Regions from separate parts of the Actinomadura rubrobrunea NBRC 15275 genome, predicted to be linked through region 3. Evidence: predicted binding sites of a transcription regulator. Region 3 holds the regulator's gene; each other region holds the start of a gene.
What was found. Region 3 encodes LexA, which represses DNA repair genes until DNA is damaged. Its sites were predicted from a motif close to TCGAACANNTGTTCGA; they were not measured.
Positions count from the first base shown of each region.

Region 1: a site for LexA is predicted at 2,033-2,048, ahead of AR3_RS06320 (DUF6504 family protein). Genes of this name have one in related genera too.
Region 2: a site for LexA is predicted at 2,001-2,016, ahead of AR3_RS22610 (SAV_6107 family HEPN domain-containing protein). Genes of this name have one in related genera too.
Region 4: a site for LexA is predicted at 2,602-2,617, ahead of ruvC (crossover junction endodeoxyribonuclease RuvC). Genes of this name have one in related genera too.

Region 1 covers NZ_BCQU01000014.1:16,841-22,125, forward strand. The annotation lists gene AR3_RS06305 (serine/threonine-protein kinase) at 1-165, opposite strand, end outside; gene AR3_RS06310 (quinone oxidoreductase family protein) at 337-1,299, opposite strand; gene AR3_RS06315 (hypothetical protein) at 1,671-1,943, shown strand; gene AR3_RS06320 (DUF6504 family protein) at 2,105-2,380, shown strand; gene AR3_RS06325 (DNA polymerase III subunit alpha) at 2,393-5,285, shown strand, end outside.
Region 2 covers NZ_BCQU01000084.1:5,452-10,736, forward strand. The annotation lists gene AR3_RS22590 (hypothetical protein) at 1-182, opposite strand, end outside; gene AR3_RS22595 (arsenate reductase family protein) at 231-590, opposite strand; gene AR3_RS22600 (YbaK/EbsC family protein) at 587-1,060, opposite strand; gene AR3_RS22605 (L,D-transpeptidase family protein) at 1,122-1,901, shown strand; gene AR3_RS22610 (SAV_6107 family HEPN domain-containing protein) at 2,242-2,757, shown strand; gene AR3_RS22615 (MFS transporter) at 3,272-4,612, shown strand; gene bldD (transcriptional regulator BldD) at 4,705-5,199, opposite strand.
Region 3 covers NZ_BCQU01000006.1:87,051-92,335, reverse strand. The annotation lists gene leuS (leucine--tRNA ligase) at 1-1,039, shown strand, start outside; gene AR3_RS03295 (YciI family protein) at 1,036-1,377, shown strand; gene lexA (transcriptional repressor LexA) at 1,792-2,493, opposite strand; gene AR3_RS30225 (LysM peptidoglycan-binding domain-containing protein) at 2,802-3,107, shown strand; gene nrdR (transcriptional regulator NrdR) at 4,650-5,126, shown strand; gene AR3_RS03275 (vitamin B12-dependent ribonucleotide reductase) at 5,237-5,285, shown strand, end outside.
Region 4 covers NZ_BCQU01000130.1:5,003-10,287, forward strand. The annotation lists gene pdxS (pyridoxal 5'-phosphate synthase lyase subunit PdxS) at 1-66, shown strand, start outside; gene AR3_RS26935 (DUF6928 family protein) at 234-848, shown strand; gene pdxT (pyridoxal 5'-phosphate synthase glutaminase subunit PdxT) at 970-1,620, shown strand; gene AR3_RS26945 (YebC/PmpR family DNA-binding transcriptional regulator) at 1,637-2,389, shown strand; gene ruvC (crossover junction endodeoxyribonuclease RuvC) at 2,628-3,185, shown strand; gene ruvA (Holliday junction branch migration protein RuvA) at 3,182-3,784, shown strand; gene ruvB (Holliday junction branch migration DNA helicase RuvB) at 3,909-4,982, shown strand; gene yajC (preprotein translocase subunit YajC) at 5,159-5,285, shown strand, end outside.

The DNA of each region.
Region 1 (5,285 bases), on a different contig from region 3:
CTTGACGGCGACCCGGCGACCCGACCCGGACTCCGCGGAGTGCTCGCCGAGGTAGACGGTCCCCATACCGCCCCGGCCGAGCCGGGCGAGCAGCCGGTACGGGCCGAGCTCCCGGGGGTCGTCGGGCTGCAGGGAATCGGCGTTCTCTCCCGCGTGCGTGGTCATCCTGGTCCTGGGGGGATCGATGAGACAACTGGTGGAACCCCACCCTAGTGGGACCGGGACCCTCAATGCGGGCCACCCGGACGCCCTCGGGGGCCCGCCGCCGCGGCGGGCCCCCGAGGGCGTCCCGGCCGGCGGCGCCGGTCCGGCCGGGACGACGGGGGTCCGCGGCGCTCAGGGCAGCAGCAGGAGCTTGCCGGTGGTGCGGCGTCCTTCCAGGTCCTCGTGGGCGCGGCGGGCGTCGGCCAGGTCGTAGCGGTGACCGATGTGCAGGCGCACCTCGCCCTTGGCGACCCAGGTGAAGACGGCCGAGGAGCGTTCCAACAGCTCGTCGCGCGTCAGGGTGTGGTGGGCCAGGTTCGGCCGCGTGAGGAACACCGACCCGGCGGCGTTGAGGCGCTGCGGGTCGAACGGCGGGACCTTGCCGCTGGCGGCCCCGTACAGCGCCAGCGTCCCGCGGGGACGCAGGCTGTCCAGGCTGCCGTCGAACGTCGCGGCGCCCACGCCGTCGTACACCACGGCGACTCCCTCGCCGCCGGTCAGCCGCCGCACCTCGGACGCGAAGTCGTCGTAGCCCACGACCTCGTCGGCGCCCGCCTCGCGGGCCAGCCGCTCCTTCTCCGGCGTCGACACCGTGCCGATCACGCGGGCGCCGCGCAGCTTGGCGATCTGGGTGAGCAGCAGCCCCATGCCGCCCGCGGCCGCGTGCACCAGCACGGTGTCGCCCGGCTGCACGGCGTAGGTGGAATGCGTCAGGTAGTGCGCCGTCATGCCCTGGAGCAGGGACGCCGCCGCGTCCTCCAGGCTCACGTCGTCGGGCACGGGGACGACCTTGTCGGCGGGCACCGCGGCGCGCTGGGCGTAGGAGCCCTGCACGCCCTGCCAGGCCACGCGGTCGCCCGGGGCGACGCCGGTCACGCCCTCGCCGACCGCGGCGACCGTGCCGGCCCCCTCCACGCCCGGCACGTACGGCGTCGGCTGAGGGTAGGAGCCCGTCCGGAAGTACACGTCGATGTAGTTGACGCCGCTCGCGGCCAGGTCGATCAGCACCTCGCCGGGCCCCGGCGCGGGGTCCTCGCGTTCGGTGAACTCCAGCACCTCGGGCCCGCCGTTGCGGTTGACGACGATCGCGCGCATGTCGTTGTTCTCGTCCTCTCTCAGGTCGACTGTGCATCCCCAACGCGGACGGGGACCGGAATCATCCTCCCGTTCGACGGTCCGTCCGATCACTCGGCGGGCCGACGGATCCGGTCGCTCAGGCCCTCGTGGGCCATCGCCGCGATCCGCTCGCCACCGGCCACGGCGGATGCGACGCGTAAGGACGAGGTGACTTTCTGTTCCGTACCGCGGACGGCCGCGCGGGGGAGGAAAAAAGTTGACCGAAGTTCCAGGTTCTCCGGCGCCGATCTCCATCGCCGGACATCCTGGGAGCAGTTACCGGAGGTCGTCGTCCGGACGCGCCGCGTCGCGGGAGCGGCGGCCACGCTACGGTGAGGCGGCTGATCGCGGTGTCCGTTGTCGACGCGCAGAAGATCGCCGAGGTGCGGCGGCATCACCTCGCGGCGCTGGCGTACGAGGTGGAGGCGCGGGGCCTGCGCTGGCGGCTGGCCGCGCCCGAGGAGTCGGTGCTGTGCGTGCTGGAGCCGGCGTCCCGGCGGTGCGTCATGGTGGTGGCCACGCCCGTCGGGGACGGGTGGTCCTACCTGTGGACCGGCGGCGGAATCGCCCCCGTGGGACAGGTCGCCGCGGTCGCCGACCGGCTGGTGCGCCTGTTCGTCTGACCCTCTGACCTGCGGCTTCTTCGGGGCGACCCGGTCCGGGCCGCCCGCTTTCGCCTTGCCGGACGGTCCCCGGCGCCCCTAGACTTGTGGCGAACAAGTGTTCGAACGAGCCGCATGCCTTCCCCCGTGCGGTGCTTGCTTTCCATAGGCGGGGGAGGCGGATGACACGCGTATTCGGGGACCCGGTGGAGGTCTGGGTGTCCGAGGGGCGCCCGGTCCGGTTCGTCTGGCGGGGACGGCTCTACACCGTACGGCGGATCCTGGAGCACTGGGTCACGACGCGGGACTGGTGGCGCGAGCGGCAGCCGGAGGCGGAGGTGACCGGCGAGCGGGAGTTCTGGCGGGTCGAGGCGACCCCGGACCGGGAGATCGGGGTGTACGAGCTGCGCTACGACGCGGCCGCGGACGACTGGATGCTCTCCCGGGTGTGGGACTGAAGGCGGTGCGTCATGCACCTGCACGTCGCCTCGGCCTACTCGCTGCGCTACGGGACGGCGCCGCCGCGGGCGCTGGCCGCGCGCGCGGCCGACCTCGGCATGCGGACGCTGGCGCTGACCGACCGCGACGGCCTCTACGGCGCGGTCAAGCACGTGCTGGCCTGCCGGGACGCCGGGGTCCGGCCCGTGCTCGGCGTCGACCTCGCCGTCGCCGATCCGGCTCCGCCGCGAGGGGCGTCCGGCGGCGGGGCCGGGACGAGGCGGCGTCCGCGCCCGCGCGACGAGCCCCGGCACCGGGTGGTCGTGCTGGCCGACGGAGGCCGCGGCTGGGCGTCGCTGTGCCGCCTGGTCACCGCCGCGCACGCGGCGGGCGAGCGGACCAGGCCGGTCGCCACCCGGGAACTGATCGGCGAGCACGCCGACGGGCTGGTCGTGCTGCTCGGCCCCGACTCGGACGTGGGACGGGCCGTGGCCGAGCGCCGCCCCGACCTGGCCGCGTCCCGGCTGGCGGCCTGGCGGGCGGCGGCCGAGACGGTCGTCGAGATCGTCGACCACCAGGGGCCCGGCGACGGGTTCCGCGCCGCGCGGATGCTCGCCCTGGCCCGCGCGGCCGGGGTCCCGGCGGTGCTGGGCAACGCCGTCCGCTACCTGGACCGGGCCGACCATCCCGTCGCGCAGGTGCTGGACGCGGCGCGGCGCCTGGCCCCGCTGCACCGGCGCCACCTCGACGACACCACCGGCCAGGCCTACCTCAAGTCGATCCCGGACATGCGGCGCGTCGCCGAGCTGTCCTGCGGCGCGGACGCCGCCGAGGAGCTGACGGCCGCGACGCTGCGGCTCGGCGAACGCTGCGCCCTGGACTCGCCCGCCGACATCGGCATGGGCGCCCTGCACCTGCCCGACGTCGCCGGCGACGCCCACGCGCTGCTGGTCGCGCGCTGCCGCGAGGGCCTGGCCAGGCGCGGCCTGGAGCGTTCCAGGAGGGCGGCCGACCGGCTGGCCGACGAGCTGGGCGTCATCGCCCGCAAGGGGCTGGCCGCCTACTTCCTCACCGTCGCCGACGCCGCCGCGCTGATCCGCGGCCGCGGCATCCGCTGCGCCATCCGCGGCTCGGGCGCCGGCAGCCTGGTCAACTACCTGCTGGGCATCGGCGACCTGGACCCGCTGCGGCACGACCTGCTGATGGAGCGGTTCCTGGCCGACAGCCGCCCCGGCCTGCCCGACATCGACCTGGACGTGGAGTCGGCCCGGCGGCTGGAGGCCTACGAGGCGCTGTTCGACCGGTTCGGCCGCGACAACACGGCGTGCGTGTCGATGATGGAGACCTACCGGGCCCGCAGCGCCATCCGCGACGTGGGCAACGCGGTCGGCCTGCCCCCGCAGGAGATCGACGCCATCGCCAAGGCGTTCCCGCGCATCCGCGCCCGGCAGATCCGCGCCGCGCTGCACGACCTGCCGGAGCTGCGCCGCAGCAACCTCTCCCAGGGGCGTCTGGAGGTGCTGTTCCGGATCGCCGAACGGCTCGACGGGCTGCCCCGGCACATCGCCATGCACCCCTGCGGCGTCCTGCTGTCGAACGGCGCGCTGCGCGACCGCACCCCGGTCGAGACCAGCATGCTCGGCTTCCCCATGAGCCAGTTCGACAAGGAGGACGTCGAGGAGATGGGGATGCTCAAGCTCGACGTCATCGGGGTGCGCATGCAGTCGGCGATGGCCCACGCGGTCGCCGAGATCGCCCGCGTCGAGGGCGCCCGGGTCGACCTGGAGGCCGTGCCGCGCGACGACCCCGCCGCCTACGAGCTGATCCGCACGTCCCGGACGCTGGGCTGCTTCCAGATCGAGTCGCCGGGCCAGCGCGAGCTGCTCGGCAAGCTGCAGCCGCGGAACCTGGACGACCTCGTCATCGACATCTCGCTGTTCCGGCCCGGCCCGGTCAACTCCGACATGGTCACCCCCTACCTGGAGGCCCGGCACGGCGTGCGGCCCCCGTCCTACCCGCACCCCGACCTGGCCGACGCGCTGCGCGAGAGCCTGGGCGTGGTGGTGTTCCACGAGCAGGTGCTGCGCGTGCTGGACGTCATGACCGGCTGCGGGCTGTCGGAGGCCGAGGCGGTGCGGCGCGCGCTCGGCGACGAGGAGGGGCAGCGCGAGGCGGGCCGGTGGTTCCGCGAGGCCGCCCTCGCCAAGGGCTATGACGAGGCGACCGTCGACCGGGTCTGGCGGACGCTCACCGCGTTCGGCGCGTTCGGCTTCTGCAAGGCGCACGCCGCGGCGTTCGCCCTGCCCACCTACCAGTCGGCCTGGCTGAAACGCCACCACACGGCCGCCTTCTACGCCGGGGTGCTCACCCACGACCCGGGCATGTACCCCAAGCGCGCCATCCTCGACGACGCCCGCCACTTCGGCGTCCCGATCCTGCCGCTGGACGTCAACCGCTCGGCCGCCGACTGGCGCGTCGAACCGGTCGCCCCCGGCGTCCACGGCATCCGCGTCGCGTTGAGCGAGGTCAAGGGCATCAGCGAGGCCGAGGTGGCACGCATCGTCGAACACCGCCCCTACGACTCCCTGGGCGACTTCTGGCGGCGCGCCAGGGTCTCCCGTCCCACCGCCGAGCGCCTCGTGCTCGCCGGGGCCTTCGACGCCCTCTACGGCCTGCGCCCGCCCCGTCCGGGCGTCGCCGGCGGGAGCGGCGGGGGCCGCGGGGTCGTCTCGTCGGCCGTCGGCGGCGCGGCGGTGTTCATGCCGCCGCGCCCGGGCCCCGCGGCCGGCGATCGCGCGCTCGGCGGGGGTCCCCCGGCCGGGAGGCGGCCCGCCGCGGTGAACCGGCGGGACCTGCTGTGCCGCGTCGGGGCGCTGGACCGGGCGACGTCGCGTCCGCCCGACGGGCTCATCGAGGGGCAGCTGC
Region 2 (5,285 bases), on a different contig from region 3:
CGGTCGGCCTGCCGGTACCCGGCGGCGGACACTCCGGGCGGGGGGCGGTGCGCGTCGAGCCAGCTCCGGATCGCCGCGGCCGCCTCCTGCATCTGCCGGAGGAGCTGGTTCAGCGCGGGCGGATCGATGCCGCGGAAGTCGGCGTCGCGCGCGGCCGGTCCGGTGCGCATCTGCGCGGTCATCGCCCCTCCCGAACGTCGTGGCTCCGGTTCCCCAGAATCACACCGCGGTCACGCGCTGTCGAGGGCCCGGCGCACCGACTCCGGATCGCGGGCCACGACCGCCTTCCCGTCGCCGGTCAGCACGATCGGACGCTGGATCAGCACCGGGTTGGCCACCATGACCTCGATCCACCGCGCCCGGTCGCGTTCCAGGTTCTTCAGGTCCAGCTCCTTGGCGATCGGCTCGTTCAGGCGCGCCACGTCCCAGGGGTCGGCGCCGATGCGCGTGAGGACCTCGTCCAGCTCCTCGGCCGTGGGCGGGTCGTCCAGGTAGCGGCGCTCGGTGTAGGAGACCCCCGCCTCGTCCAGCGCGGCCTTGGCGGCCCTGCTCTTGGAGCAGCGCGGGTTGTGCCAGATCTCGGTCGTCATTCGTCCACTCCCACGTCGGCGGGGTCGCCCCCGGTGATGCGCAGCAGTTCCTCGTACGAGGTCGGGAAGACGGTGTGCGGGTGACCGCCCGCCGCCCACACCCGGTCGTACTTGTCCAGCCAGACGTCCACGAGCGTACGGATCGGAGCGGGATGTCCCAAGGGGGCGACACCCCCGATCGGCTGCCCCGTCGCCTGCCGCACGAACTCCGGCGCGGCCCTCCGCACCTTGCGCGCCCCCACCAGGGCGGCCACCTTCTCGGTGTCGACGCGGTGCGCGCCGCTGGTCAACACCAGCAGCGGGGCGCCGTCGGCGTCGAAGACCAGGCTGTTGGCGATGGCGCCGACCTCGCACCCCAGCTGGTCCGCGGCGGCCCGGGCGGTGGGGGCGGGGTCGGGAAGCTCGATGATCTCACCGCTCGCGCCCCGTTCGCGCAGGGCCTTCGCCACTCGCTCGGCGTTTGCATGCATGACAGCACTTTAGAGTGTCGAGGAGTGCACATTGGGTGCGTTTTCCCAGGAAGGGAGGTTGATGAGGGTGCCTGCGCGGATAGCGGTGGTGCTGGCCGGCGTGGTCGCGGCGACCGGTTTCACGGCCCAGGGGGCACTGGCTGCGCCGAGCGGCTCGGCCACGACGACGACCAAGGAGGCTGCCGCCCCGGCGCAGCGTCCCACGCTCAAGCTCGGGTCCAACGGCGACGCCGTCCGGCGGCTGCAGACCCGCCTGCGGCAGCTCCACTACGACCCCGGGGCGGCCGACGGCAGGTTCGAGGCGCCCACCCAGATGGCGGTCTGGGCCTTCCAGAAGGTCAACCGCCTCAAGGTGAACGGCACCGTCGACGCCGCGGTGTGGAAGGCTCTGGACTCCCCGAAGCAGCCTCGGCCCTTGACCCCACGCCCTGAGGCCGACCGCGTCGACGTCGACCTGACCCACCAGTACGCGGTCGTCTACAAGGACGGCAGGCTCCGCCTGATCACGCACATCTCCGCGGGCTCTGGCGAACGCTTCTGCACCAAGGACCCCAAGGCCAAGGGCAAGGACCCCAAGGCCAAGGCCGAGCACTGCCGCTACGCGGTCACCCCCACCGGCGACTACCGCACCGGCCGCCGCATCACCGGCTGGCGGATCGCGCCGCTGGGACGGCTGTACAACCCGATCTACTTCAACGGCGGCATCGCGTTCCACGGCGCGCCGAGCGTGCCGAACTACCCGGCCTCGCACGGGTGCGTGCGCCTGCCCATGCACATCGCCGAGTACTTCCCGAAGATCGTCGGCACCGGCGTCGCCGTCCACGTCCGCCGTCCCGCCTGAGACGTCGGAGCCGTCGCCCTTCCGGGGCCGCGACCAGGATCCCGACCCGCGTTCGAACACGTTGACGAATCGTCACGGGGAGGGTTTACTGTGAATGCGTCGAACTGATGTTCGACGTGGTACGGGACTCGCGGACCGTGCCGAGGGCGACGGGGCGCGGCCCCAGCGCGCCGACCTGACGGTCGGCTCCGCCGGGGTCCGCAGTGCTGCCCGGGGGCGCGACCCCCGGAGCCCCCGGCCCGTCCCCGCCGGATCAGCGCGCGGTCCGGCGGGACGGACGGCCGGGCGGAGTGAGGGGAAGCGCTCCGCCCGGCCGGCCCGACCCGGAAGGAGACAGGCGATGTCCGTCACGAAGACCGCGCGGGGCGCCCGCTCCGCCGTTCACTCTTCCGTCCAGTTCGGCGACCTGCCCAGCCCGCGTCCACGCCCGCTACCGGCCCCCCGCCCGGCGCACACGGCCGCAGGGCAGCTGCACGCCGCCCGCATGGGCCTGGCCGAGGCGGCGGAGGCCACCTCGCCCGCCGTGCGCTACGTGTGCGCCCACCTGGCCGCGCTGCGCGCCGCCGCCGCGGTGCTGGCCGCCAAGGAGCCCGTGGAGACCCACCGCCGCGGCCGTCCGCGCAGCGTGTGGGTGCTGCTCCCGGAGGCCGAGCCCGCGCTGCGCGAGTGGGCCGCGTTCTTCGCCGCCGGGGCCGACAAGCGCGCCGCCGCCGAGGCGGGGCTGCCCCGCGCCGTGACCGCGCGCGAGGCCGACGAGCTGCTGCACGACGCCGAGGTGTTCGTCTCCCTCGTCGAGGACACCCTGGGCATCCCCGGCCAACCCACCCTCCCCGTCCCGGACACCCGCGCCGGCTGACGGGAGCACCCGCCGCACGGCGACCGCCGTGAGCCAGACCGCGCGATCGGCCTGAGTGCGCCTTGGGGCAGGCGACACCGTGCCGCAGGGTGACCCCACCCGCGGCCGCGCCTCCGGGGAAGCGAAGAGATGACCCGACCCGGCCTTGCCCAGCACGCCGCGCGGCTGCCGCGACCGACACCCGCTGCATGTCCTGCCTGCCGTTGGTCGCACCTCGTGCGCCGCCGCCGCACGCCGCCCGAGCCGGCCGAGATCGATCGTCTGCAGGCCCGAGTGCGCGAGCTGCGCCACGCCGTGGTCGCCGATCATGCGCCGCGCCCCGGCTTGCCTCTCGCGCGGCTATGCCCGTCGCACCTACCGGGGCCCGCACCGCACTGACCTGCCGTGCGCGCCGCGCGGCGTTCTCTTGCCCATGGGGCGGCTTGGGTGCGTCCGAGGCCGCACGCTGCCCGGAATCTATGTGCTTTGGGTGTTATGAGAGGGTTGGGGTGGGTGAGGAGGAGGAGCTGCGGCGGTGTCGGGGCGGGGCGAGCGGGCGCTGGTGCCGCTGCTGGCCTTCCTCGGCGTCATGGCCTACTCGCTGTCCATGGCGGTCGTGTCGCCGGCGCTGCCGCTCATCCAGGAGGGGCTGGGCACGAGCGCGGCGGGCGCGGCGTGGGCCCTGTCGGCGATGACGCTGTCGGCCGCCGTCGCCACGCCCGTGGTCGGCAGGCTCGGCGACCTGCTCGGCCCGCGCAGGGTGCTGCTGGCCGTGCTGGCGGTGACGACGGCGGGCATGGTCGTGGCCGCCACGGCGGCGTCGCTGCCCGCGCTGCTGACCGGCCGGGCCCTGGCCGGGATCGGCGGGGGCGTCTTCCCGCTGGCGTACGCGATCATCCGTGAGGTCGTCCCGCCCGCGCGCAGCGGCTCGGCCGTCGGGCTGATGTCGTCCATGCTCGGCGTCGGCGGGGCGGTGTCGTGGTGCGTGGCGGGACCGGTCATCGACCACCTCGGCTGGCGCTGGCTGCTGTGGCTGCCGGTGTTCGGGCTCCTGCCGGGATGGTTCGCCGCGTGGTGGATCGTTCCCGAAGGACGGCGGCGGCCCGTCGGACGGATCGACTGGTGGGGCGCGCTGCTGCTGTCCGCATGGCTGGCGGCCGGGCTGGCCGCTCTCTCCCTGGGCGCGGCCCTGCTCGCCGTGGCGGCGGTGCTGGCGGCGGCGTGGTTCGTGGTGGAGACGCGGACGCCCGAGCCGCTGATCGACCCGCGGCTGATGCGCGCGCGGGGAGTGTGGACCGCCAACGCCGCCTCGCTGCTGTCGGGCTTCGCCCTAATGGGCGGCGGCGTCCTGTTCCCCTTGCTCGTCCAGCTCCCGGCGAGCACGGGGTTCGGATTCGGGGGGAGCGCGACCCAGGCGGCCATGCTGCAGCTTCCGGGGGCGGTGGGCATGTCGGCGGCGGGGATCGTCGCGGGCATGCTGGACAGGCGCGTGGGCTCGCGGACGATCCTGCTGGCCGGAGGGATGCTCGCGGCGACGGGCCTGGGTCTCGTGAGCGTGGCGCACGACACCATGTGGCAGCTCTACGCGGGCGGCACGGTGCGCGGCATCGGCCTGGGTTTCGCCTACGCGGCCGTCGCCAACTTGGTCGTCGACGCGGTGCCCGCAGCGCACACGGGCGTGGCCACCGGGGTGAACACGCTGCTGCGGACCGTGGGGGCGTCCCTGGGAACGCAGGTGAGCGCGGTGATCGTCACGGCGTCGGTGCCGGCGGGCGGGCGGTTCCCCGCCGAGTGGGGGTTCGCCCTCGGCTTCGCCGTCAGCGCGGCCGCCATGGCGGCCGTGACGGCGCTGGCCCTGGCGGCGCCGCGGCGGTGACAACGCCCGGGGCCCGGCACGCGAGGCGCGAGGGGCTCGTCCCGCGTGCCGGGCCCCGGACGGCGGATCGAAGGGCGATCCCGGTCAGGAGGTCAGAACGCCTCGACGGCGCGCCGCGCCTCCGGGTCGAGGACGCCCCAGCCGATCAACTCCTCGGTCAGCTCCGACGGCGACTTGTCGTAGATCACCGCCAGCGAACGCAGGTCCTCCTGCCGGATGGACAGGACCTTCCCGTTGTAGTCGCCCCGCTGGCTCTGGATCGTCGCGGCGTACCGGGCGAGGGGACCGGCCTTGTCCTTCGGAAGCTGCTGCAAACGCTCGAGGTCGATCACGAGCTTGGGGGTGGGCCCGAGCGGGCTCGGCGAGGCCCCGCCGGGCAGCAACTCGGAAACCGGCACGCCGTAGAAATCGGCGAGCTCGGCCAGCTTCTGAACGGTGACGGCGCGGTCGCCCCGCTCGTACGAACCCACGACGACGGCCTTCCAGCGGCCACGGGACTTCTCTTCCACACCGTGCAGCGACAGACCCTGCTGGGTGCGGATGGCGCGCAGGCGCGCCCCAAGAGCCTTAGCGTATTCAGACGGCATGTGCGGTCCCCCAGGCTCACTTTCGTCGTCGTTGTCGGGCCCCCGGGACGGCGATTCCTCGGTGTCCCGGGGGGAGGCCCGGACCC
Region 3 (5,285 bases):
CGCGGCGGAGAACTGGGTCAACGTCGACTGTCCCAAGTGCGGCGGCGCCGCCAAGCGCGACAGCGACACCATGGACACGTTCGTGGACTCGTCCTGGTACTACTTCCGGTACTGCTCCCCGGGCTACGAGGACGGTCCGTTCGACGTCGAGCAGGTCCGCAAGTGGATGCCGGTCGACCAGTACACCGGCGGCGTCGAGCACGCCATCCTGCACCTGCTGTACAGCCGGTTCTTCACCAAGGTGCTGTACGACATGGGCATGGTCGACTTCACCGAGCCGTTCACCCGGCTGGTCAACCAGGGCCAGGTGATCCTGAACGGCAAGGCCATGTCCAAGTCGCTGGGCAACATGGTCGACCTGGGCGAGCAGATCGAGCAGTGGGGCGTGGACGTGGTGCGCCTGGCGCTGCTGTTCTCCGGGCCGCCCGAGGACGACATCGACTGGGCCGACGTGTCGCCGTCCGGCATGTCGAAGTTCCTGGCGCGCGTGCACCGCATCGCCGCCGACGTGACGTCCGCGCCCGGCACCGACCCGGCGGGCGGCGCGGTCGACCTGCGGCGCGTCACGCACCGCACCATCGACGAGGCCACCGCGCTGATCGAGCAGCACCGCTACAACGTGGCGATCGCCCGGATCATGTCGCTGGTCACCGCCACCCGCCGCGCCATCGACGACGGCCCCGGCCCCGCCGACCCGGCCGTGCGGGAGGCCGCCGAGACGATCGCGGTGCTGCTGTCGCTGTTCGCCCCCTACACCGCCGAGGAGGCGTGGGAGCGGCTGGGCCACGAGCCGTCCGTGGCGACCGCGGGCTGGCCGTCGGCCGACCCGTCGCTGGTGGTGCAGGAGTCGGTGACCTGCGTGGTGCAGGTCGCGGGCAAGGTCCGCGACCGCCTGCAGGTGCCGCCCGACATCTCCGAGGAGGAGCTGGAGCGGCTGGCGCTGGCCTCCGCCAAGGTCAACGAGGCTTTGGGCGGCGCGCAGATCAACCGGGTCATCGTCCGGCCCCCCAAGATCGTGAACATCGTGCCCGCGAAGTGAGCACCCTGCACGTCCTTCGGCTGCGCTACCTCGGCTCCGAGGAGGCCGCCGGGCCGCACGTGCCCGCCCACGTGGCGTACCTCGAACGCCACCACCGGGCGGGCACGTTCGTGCTCTCGGGGCAGACCGTGCCGTCCGAGCACGGCGGCGTGATCATCGCGTGCGGGGTGGACCGCCCCGAGATCGAAAAAATCGCCGCGACTGACCCATTCGTCTGCGCGGGCGTGGCCGAGTACGAGATCATGACGGTAGATGCGGGCCGGGTTGATCCGGCCCTCGCGGGACTGGTCGGCGACGACCCGTCCCGCGTCCGCGCCCCGGGGGAGCCGCCCGGCTGACGCGGCGCGACCAGCCGCGCAGCGCGTGGTCCGGCACCGGCGGGCACCGATTCCCAGCTGGACGGCCGCGTACGGCCGGCCTCAGCGCACCGTGTCGCACAACGGCCTCAGGGGGATGCCGTCCCGCGGTGCCGCGTGGTCGGCCCGGAGCGTCATGGCGCGGACTGTGGAGCGTGCCGAAACGGACACGGGCGCTGAACGGCGTCCGTGGACGTATGGATGTGGAATGGGTTGAGGCGAGTGCGTCCGCACGCGGTCTTCGACGGGCTCCCCGGCGAGCGGGGCCCGGTGCGCACGCGTACGCCCGCCACCGCCGGGCGGGCGGATGGCGGGCGGCGCGGCGGTCGCGTGACGCGACGCGCCGCGGGAGCGAGCGGAACGACGCGGCCGGGAGCGGCCGGGCTCACGGGAACGTCACATCTTGCGCAGCACGGCGACCACCCGACCCAGGATGGACGCCTCGTCGCCGGGGATCGGCTCGTAGGCCGGGTTCTGCGGGACGAGCCAGATGTGGCCGTCGCGGCGCTTGAACGTCTTCACCGTGGCCTCGCCGTCGATCATCGCGGCGACGATGTCGCCCTGCTCGGCCACCGGCTGCTGGCGCACCACGACCCAGTCGCCGTCGGCGATCGCCGCGTCGATCATCGAGTCGCCGGTGACCTTCAGCAGGAAGTGGGTGCCCTCGCCGACGAGCTGCCGGGGCAGGGCGAACACGTCCTCCACGGCCTCCTCGGCCAGGATCGGCCCGCCGGCGGCGATCCGTCCCACCAGCGGCACGTAGGCGGGGGCGGGACGCGGCGCGGCGTCCTGACCGGAGCCGGGCGCCTCGTAGGCCTCGCCGTCGGCGCGCACCGGAGCGGTGCCCGGGACGCGCACCTCGACGGCCCGCGGGCGGTTGGGGTCGCGGCGCAGGTAGCCCTTGCGCTGGAGCGCCCGGAGCTGGTGCGACACGCTGGAGGTGCTGGTCAGACCGACGGCCTCGCCGATCTCGCGCATGGAGGGGGGGTAGCCGCGGCGCTGCACCGAGTCGCGGATAACCTCCAGGACCATGCGCTGCCGTTGGGTCAGCCCGGCCTCGTCTCTGGGACCGTCGGGCAGCTCCCGGACCTTGCTCATCGCTCGTCGCCTCCCGGCGCTCGCTCCGTCACTCCGAGCCGAACGTTATCGCGTTCCGCTGCGATGATCAAACAATTGTTCGAAGAATGTACTCGCGTTTCACGGGGGGCTGCGGTACAACATCGTACAACCGTTCGATCGAATATTCATTCGAAGATCGGTGGTCGGTCGCGAAGGGGACCGAGATGGCGGGTTCGTTCCACCAGCACTGCACAACGGCCGAGGCCCCGGCCCTGGCGAGACAAGCGCCAACCCCGGCCGCCGCTGCGCCGCCCCTGGGCGCTCCGGCGGAGGACGAGTGGGGGGAGGTGCGGCTGACGCGACGCGGTCGCGTCGTGGTGATCTGCCTGCTGGCGGTGCCGCTCCTGGTCGCGTTGTGGCTGACCGCGACCGAGCGCGCGGGCGCGGGCGGCCCCGAGCTGTCCGATCCGAGCCGGCAGGGCCGCCCGGGCAAGACGGTCGTCGTCGGCGACGGCGACTCGCTGTGGAGCATCGCGCAGCGCGAGCGCCCCGGCGGCGACACGCGCCTGGTCGTCCGCCGCATCATGGACCTCAACAACATGTCCACCACGATCGTCCGACCCGGCCAACGCCTTCACCTCCCCGCCGACTAGCCGTAGACGCGGTCGCTGTATTAGTCGCAGAGCCGCCGTCGCGGGTTCCCGTTCGTCGACTCGCCGACGGCGGCCTGGTTCCTCCGCGCGCAGCGAGCATCGGTCGCGCCGTCATCCCTGCGGCACGTCCTCCCGATCCGGCGGCCCGCAAATCGGGATCTTGCCACCCGGGTCCGACAACCGGCCGTCGTCGCGGGGACGACGAGGAAATGCGACATGCTCCCTCGCCGACGCGCGCGGACCACGCGCCCGTCGCCACTCGTCGGCTCCGAACCCCTGCCCCTGCGGCGCACTTCGACGGGGCACCGTTCTCCGTGCCGCAGGGAAAGGGCCGTCTGGCGACACCGCCGCACGCAAGACCGCAGGCCCGGCCGTGGTCGCATGCGCGCGATGCGCGGAGGGCGGCTCGGCTGACCGCGCTGCGGTGGGGCGTCACTGATCAGCTGTGACGTGCCGTTGTCGCTCATGGCCAGGGCTCCGTCGGGGGCTCAGCGACGGGCCGGGTGCGGCTCGACGGGATCGTGGTGCGGCGGCATGAGCCGCCCGACGCGCCGTCTTCTGGCTGCCGGAGTCGCTCGGGCTGTGGCCCACATTCGCCACGGGCCGCCCGCCGCAGGCACCGTCCGCCGGGCCTGATCCCGGCGCTGCACAGGCGCGCCTCACCTCCCTTGGCGTTGAGGCTGACCCGCGACGGCGCGGTGGCCGCTGAGTTGCTCGCGGCCGTCGCGGAGCGGCGAACGGCCCGTCCTTCGGCGTCCTCTTCGGGACGCGTCCGCCGATCGCAACGCCCAACGCCGAACGGGGGCGCCGACCGCGGTGGCGGTAGCGCCCCGGACAGCACCGGCATGGCGCCGGCGAGCACGTACGGCCACTCGCCGCGGCTCCGGGCGCAGACGGGTCGCCGTGACGATCTCAAGCAGCCCGGTGACCAGCGCCCACACTGCGGTCAGCATGAGCAGCGCCGATCCGGCAGGGCAGGGTGGCGGTCCCCAGTGCGATGCCGCAGGCGCCGGGCATGCTCGCGACTCGTGGGCACGCCGCGCACCGCCGCGACCACCGCCTGCCGCGCGGAGATGCCCGGATGCAAGGCGCTCCCGCCGTATGTCCGGGCGCGGTGGTGGGGCGGGGGTCACTGACTGAGTGGGGTTCGGTGACGCGGTGTGGAGGGGGCGGGGGTGAGCAGGCCGCGTCGACGTCGTGATCGGACGGCTTCTTTCGGTGATCTGTGCGGCGTGGCGGGGGCGAGGGTGGGGCGTCGCCGCGGAGGTCCGAGAGGGCGCGGGAGGCCCTGCGTGGACGGGGTTTCGGTGGCTTTGTGGGGGTTGTGGGAACTCGTGAGGCGACACGCCCGGGCGGGGTCCGGGAGGCTCGGTGTGACATGGGTCTACTGCCGAGGCGGCTGATCCAGGTTGCGTTGCCCCTCCCGGGGTCCTACGGTTGACCACAACATCTAGTAGTTACACGGGCGTCATTAACCACAAGTTGTGTCTTGTGGGGAACGATTTCTCGTGTGACGTGATCTGTCAGGGGAGGAGGGAACGCGTGCACTGCCCGTTCTGCCGCCACCCTGACACCAAGGTGATCGACAGCCGCTCCACCGACGACGGATCGGCCATCCGACGCCGCCGGTCGTGCCCGGATTGCGGCAAGAGGTTCACCACGCAGGAGAACGTGCTGCTCATGGTGGCCAAGCGCAGCGGCGTCACCGAGCCGTTCTCCCGAGACAAGATCATCGCTGGCGTGCGCCGGGCCTGCCAGGGGCGTCCGGTGGACGAGGACGCGCTGGCCAAGCTCGGGCAGCGGGTGGAGGAGGCGATCAGGGCGACGGGTGTGGCCGAGATTGCCTCGCATGAGATCGGACTGGCCATCCTCGGCCCGCTCAGCGAACTCGACGAGGTCGCCTATCTGCGGTTCGCCTCGGTCTACCGGGGGTTCGAGTCGCTGGACGACTTCGCCAGAGAGATCGAGGCGTTGCGTAACAAGGCCGGTTCCTCGGGGGAGCCTGGTCGGCCCCGGTAAGGGGCGGCATCAAGACGGTGGTTGACAGCGCCCGCGGCGGGAGCAAACGGCCGACGGGTGGAGTTATTCCTGGACAGGGTCCGATGGGTGGGCCCGAGAGGGGGAAGGTCATGACGGAGACGGTGAGCGGCTCGGCGGCCCGGCGCGGCAGGGGGAGCC
Region 4 (5,285 bases), on a different contig from region 3:
CCCATGGTCGGCATCAACGTCGCCTCGCTCGGCGAGGACCAGAAGTACGCCGGCCGCGGCTGGTGACGGCCGCCGCGGGGGCGTGAGCGCGGCCCGCGCGACGCCCGGCGGAGGGGCCCGGGAATGTTCCCCGTCCCCCCTCCACACCGCGCCTAGGGAAGGTTTACGCTGGCCGCGCGGCCGGTTGGGGCGCTGCGACCCCGGGGCGGCTCCGGCCGTGGGAGGGGACGACGATGGCTTGGTCGGTCGCGCTCGCCTGCGCGAGCGCGGGGCAGCCCGCCGAGGTGTTCGGACCTGGCCTGCGGCCCGATCCGGTCGCGGCGGCTCGGCTGGCGCACGGGCTGTATCCGGCGGCGCGGCTGGTGGAGACCGGCGACACGGTGCTCGACTTCGCCCTGTGGCCCTACGAGGACGAGCTGTTCGTGGGCGCCTACGACCGGGCGCTGCTGCTGTGCGACCGGCGCCTGTTCGGCCTGGACGACGACGCCCGCCGCATCGCCGACTCGGTCGCCGCGGCCCTGCCGGGGGCGAGCTGCGGCGTGCTGGTCCTGCACAGCGTCATCTCCGGCTGCTGGTTCCGCTGGTACGAGGCGGGCGCGCTGCGCCGCGACGTCTTCGTCACCAGGGAGGACGGCGTGGTGGTCGACCAGGGCGACCGGCTCCCCGTCGAACGCCCCTTCTGGGCGGCCATCGACCAGGGCGCCCCGGACGTCCCGCTGCCGTTCGATCCCGAGGAGTTCGGCCTGGCGCTGGCCAGCAGCCACATGTTCGGCCGCGGCATCGCCGACCGCGGCGCCGACGGCTTCCTGCCCCTGGAGCTGCCCCTGCGGCGCTTCAAACTCTGCTGACCCGGCCCCGGAAGATCGGCGACGTCCGGGGCCGTCGCCGGAAACGGCTAGGGTTGGCTGTGACGCCCCGTGTGTCCACGCGCAACTCCCGGAAGGTTCATCGGTGACTGCTGTGCCCACCGTGCCGTCTGAGCCGACGATCGGCGTGCTCGCCCTGCAGGGCGACGTGCGCGAGCACGCGCGCGCCCTGGAGGCCGCCGGGGCGCGGACGCTCTCCGTCCGCCGCCCCGAGGAGCTGGAGCGCTGCGACGGCCTGGTGATCCCCGGCGGGGAGTCCACCGCCATGTGGCGCCTGGCCCGCGCCTTCGAGCTGCTGGAGCCGCTGCGCAAGCGGATCGAGGCGGGCATGCCCGCCTACGGGTCCTGCGCCGGGATGATCATGCTCGCGGACCGCATCTGCGACGGCGTCGAAGGGCAGGAGACGATCGGCGGCATCGACATGACCGTGCGGCGCAACGCCTTCGGCCGCCAGGTCGACTCGTTCGAGGCCCCCGTGCGGCTGGCGGGCATGGGCGACGCGCCCTACCACGCGGTGTTCATCCGGGCGCCCTGGGTGGAGTCGGTCGGCGACGGCGTGGAGGTGCTCGGCCGCGCCGAGAGCGGTCCGAACGCCGGTAGGATCGTCGCCGTCCGTCAGGGCCGCCTGATGGCGACCGCCTTTCACCCTGAGCTGACTGGCGACTTTCGCGTGCATCGCTACTTCGCCGACCTGGTGCGCCGGGCGGCGGCCGGGGGCGGGTCCCCCATGCGGGGGTCGGAACGAGCACTGTGAGCAGGAGGATCGACGGATGTCCGGCCATTCCAAGTGGGCGACGACCAAGCACAAGAAGGCCGTCCTGGATGCCAAGCGGGGCAAGCTCTTCGCCAAGCTGATCAAGAACATCGAGGTGGCGGCGCGCACCGGCGGCGGCGACCCCGACGCCAACCCGACGCTGTACGACGCCATCTACAAGGCGAAGAAGAACTCCGTCCCCAACGACAACATCGAGCGCGCCCGGCGCCGCGGCGCCGGCGAGGAGGCCGGCGGCGCCGACTGGCAGACGATCATGTACGAGGGGTACGCGCCCGGCGGCGTCGCCCTGCTCATCGAGTGCCTGACCGACAACCGCAACCGCGCCGCCGCCGAGGTGCGCACCGCGGTCACCCGCAACGGCGGCTCGATGGCCGACCCGGGCTCGGTGTCGTACCTGTTCAACCGCAAGGGCGTCATCATCGTCCCCAAGGCGGCCGCCACCGAGGACGACCTGATGCTGGCGGTGCTGGACGCCGGCGCCGAGGAGGTCAACGACCTCGGCGAGAACTTCGAGGTGGTCTGCGAGGCCGGCGACCTGATCGCGGTGCGCACCGCCCTGCAGGAGGCGGGCATCGACTACGAGTCCGCCGACACCAACTGGCTGCCCAGCGTCACCGTCCCGCTGGACGAGGAGACCGCCAAGAAGGTGTTCCGCCTGCTGGAGGCCCTCGAGGACTCCGACGACGTCCAGGAGGTCTTCGCCAACTTCGACGTCTCCGACGAGGTCATGGCCAAGGTCGGCGCCTGACCTCCGCCCTCGGCCGCGGCCGAGGGCGGGCGCCGCTCCCGGCCGCTCCTCGGCCCGGGCGGCCGCGCCCGGCCGCAGAAGGCACCGGCGACCGCCGGCCGTCCCGCCGCCCCTTGATCCCGCTCGCGTCCGGCCGCCCGGCGGCCGCGCGCGAGCGACACGGCGCCGCGGGTGCGCGAGGATGTCGGGGGCGTTCGGTACGGTGTCCGACGCCGAACAGACGATCGAAGGAGCGGCCGTGCGGGTGCTGGGAGTCGACCCCGGGCTCACCAGATGCGGGGTCGGCGCGGTGGACGGCGCGCCGGGCGCCCCGCTGACGCTGGTGACGGTGGACGTGATCCGCACCAGCGCCGACGACGACGTGCCGACCCGGCTGCTCGGCATCGAGGCCGGCATCGAGGCGCTGCTGGACGAGGTGCGGCCCGACGTCGTCGCCGTCGAGCGCGTGTTCTCCCAGCACAACGTGCGCACCGTCATGGGCACCGCGCAGGCGGCGGGCGTGGCGATGCTCGCCGCGGCCCGGCGCGGCCTGCCGGTCGCCCTGCACACCCCGAGCGAGGCCAAGGCGGCCGTCACCGGCAGCGGACGGGCCGACAAGGCCCAGGTGACCAAGATGGTGACGCGGCTGCTGCGGCTGGACGCCGCGCCCAGGCCCGCCGACGCGGCCGACGCGCTGGCCCTGGCGATCTGCCATGTGTGGCGCGGCGGCGCCCAGGCCCGGCTCGCCGCCGCCCGCCTGGCCGCCCGTCCCGGCGGCGCCGTCCCCGGCAGGAGCAGAGGAGGATTCGCGCAGTGATCGCGTTCGTCAGCGGCACGGTGGCGGCCGCCGGGCCGGACGCGGCCGTGATCGACGTGCACGGCGTGGGCCTGACGGTGCAGTGCACGCCCGCCACCCTGGCCGGGCTGCGGGTCGGCGAGCAGGTGCGGCTGCCGACCTCGCTGGTCGTCCGCGAGGACTCCCTGACGCTGTTCGGGTTCGCCGACGAGGACGAGCGCGCCGTGTTCGAGCTGCTGCAGACCGCCAGCGGCGTCGGGCCCCGGCTGGCGCTGGCGATGCTGGCCGTGCACTCTCCGGACGCCCTGCGCCGCGCCGTCGCCGCCGAGGACGTCGGCGCGCTGACCAAGGTCCCCGGCATCGGCAAGAAGGGCGCCCAGCGCATCGTGCTGGAACTGCGCGACCGCCTCGGCGCCCCCGCCGGCGGCGCCGCCGACGCGCCCGCCCCGGCCGGCGCCGAGCCGTGGCGCGAGCAGGTCCGGACCGGGCTGGTCAACCTGGGCTGGTCCGCCAAGGAGGCCGAGGCCGCGGTGGCCGCCGTCGCCGCCGACCTCGACGGCGGCGACCCGCCGCCCGTCTCCGCCCTCCTGAAGGCCGCCCTGAAGAAGCTGAGCAAGTGACCGTCCCCATGCCCCGTACCAGCCCCGCCCCGCCGCGGCCCGGCGCCCGCGGAGCCCTCCGCCCGGCCGCGCGCCCCTCCCGCGCCGACGCCGCGGCCGGCGGCGCGGCGGAAAGGAGCGGCCGATGAGCGCGGAGGAGCGGATCGTCTCGGCCGACGCCGAGGGGCCCGACGAGCAGGCCATCGAGGCGGCCCTGCGGCCCAAGCGGCTGGACGACTTCGTCGGGCAGAACCGGGTCCGCGAGCAGCTGTCGCTCGTGCTGCGCAGCGCGCTCAAGCGGGGCCGCACGCCCGACCACGTGCTGCTGTCGGGCGGCCCCGGCCTCGGCAAGACCACCCTCGCCATGATCATCGCGGCCGAGCTCGGCAAGCCGCTGCGCATCTCCTCCGGCCCGGCCATCGAACGCGCCGGCGACCTGGCCGCCGTGCTGTCCACCCTCTCCGAGGGGGAGGTGCTGTTCCTCGACGAGATCCACCGGCTGGCGCGTCCCGCCGAAGAGATGCTCTACATGGCGATGGAGGACTTCCGGGTGGACGTGGTCGTCGGCAAGGGCCCCGGCGCCACCGCGATCCCCCTGGACATCGCCCCCTTCACGCTCGTGGGCGCCACCACCCGGGCGGGCATGCTGCCCGGTCCGCTGCGCGACCGGTTCGGGTTCGTCGCGCACATGGACTTCTACGAGCCCGCCGAGCTGGAGGTGATCGTCAAGCGGTCGGCGCGGCTGCTCGGCGTGAAGATCACCGAGGAGGGGGCCGCCGAGGTGGCCGGGCGGTCCCGCGGCACCCCGCGCATCGCCAACCGGCTGCTGCGCCGCGTCCGCGACTACGCCGAGGTGCGCGCCGACGGCGTGATCACGCGGGAGCTGGCGCGGGACGCGCTGGCCCTGTACGAGGTGGACGAGCGCGGCCTGGACCGCCTCGACCGGGCCGTGCTCGAATCGCTGCTGCGCAAGTTCGGCGGGGGGCCCGTGGGCCTGTCGACGCTGGCGGTGTCGGTGGGGGAGGAGCCGGAGACGGTCGAGGTGGTGGCCGAACCGTTCCTGGTGAGGCAGGGGCTGCTGGCGCGCACCCCCCGCGGCCGCATCGCCACCCCCGCCGCCTGGGCCCACCTGGGCCTGACGCCCCCGCCCAACGCGCCGTTGGCGGGCACGCTGTTCGACCTGGACGACGGCGGCGACCAGGGAACGATGATCAAGTGATAACGGGTTGGGAACTTCCCGGCTGCGGCGCTCGTCACGTCGTTGCCGGGGTGTGACGTACTCTCTAGACTCCGGGACTTGGTCACCGCTCCAGCCGACGATCCTGCGGCGAGGCCGAATTCCGGCGACCGGCTGGCACAGCACATCGGAAGGATGCCCGAGCGAAGGGCAGCGACATGAACTTTGCAGCAGAGCAGAGCAGCAGCGGTGTCGTCAACCTGCTGCTGCTGCTCGCCATCCCCCTGGTCTTCTATTTCCTCCTGATCCGGCCGCAGAGCAAGCGGCGCAAGGAGCAGCTGCAGA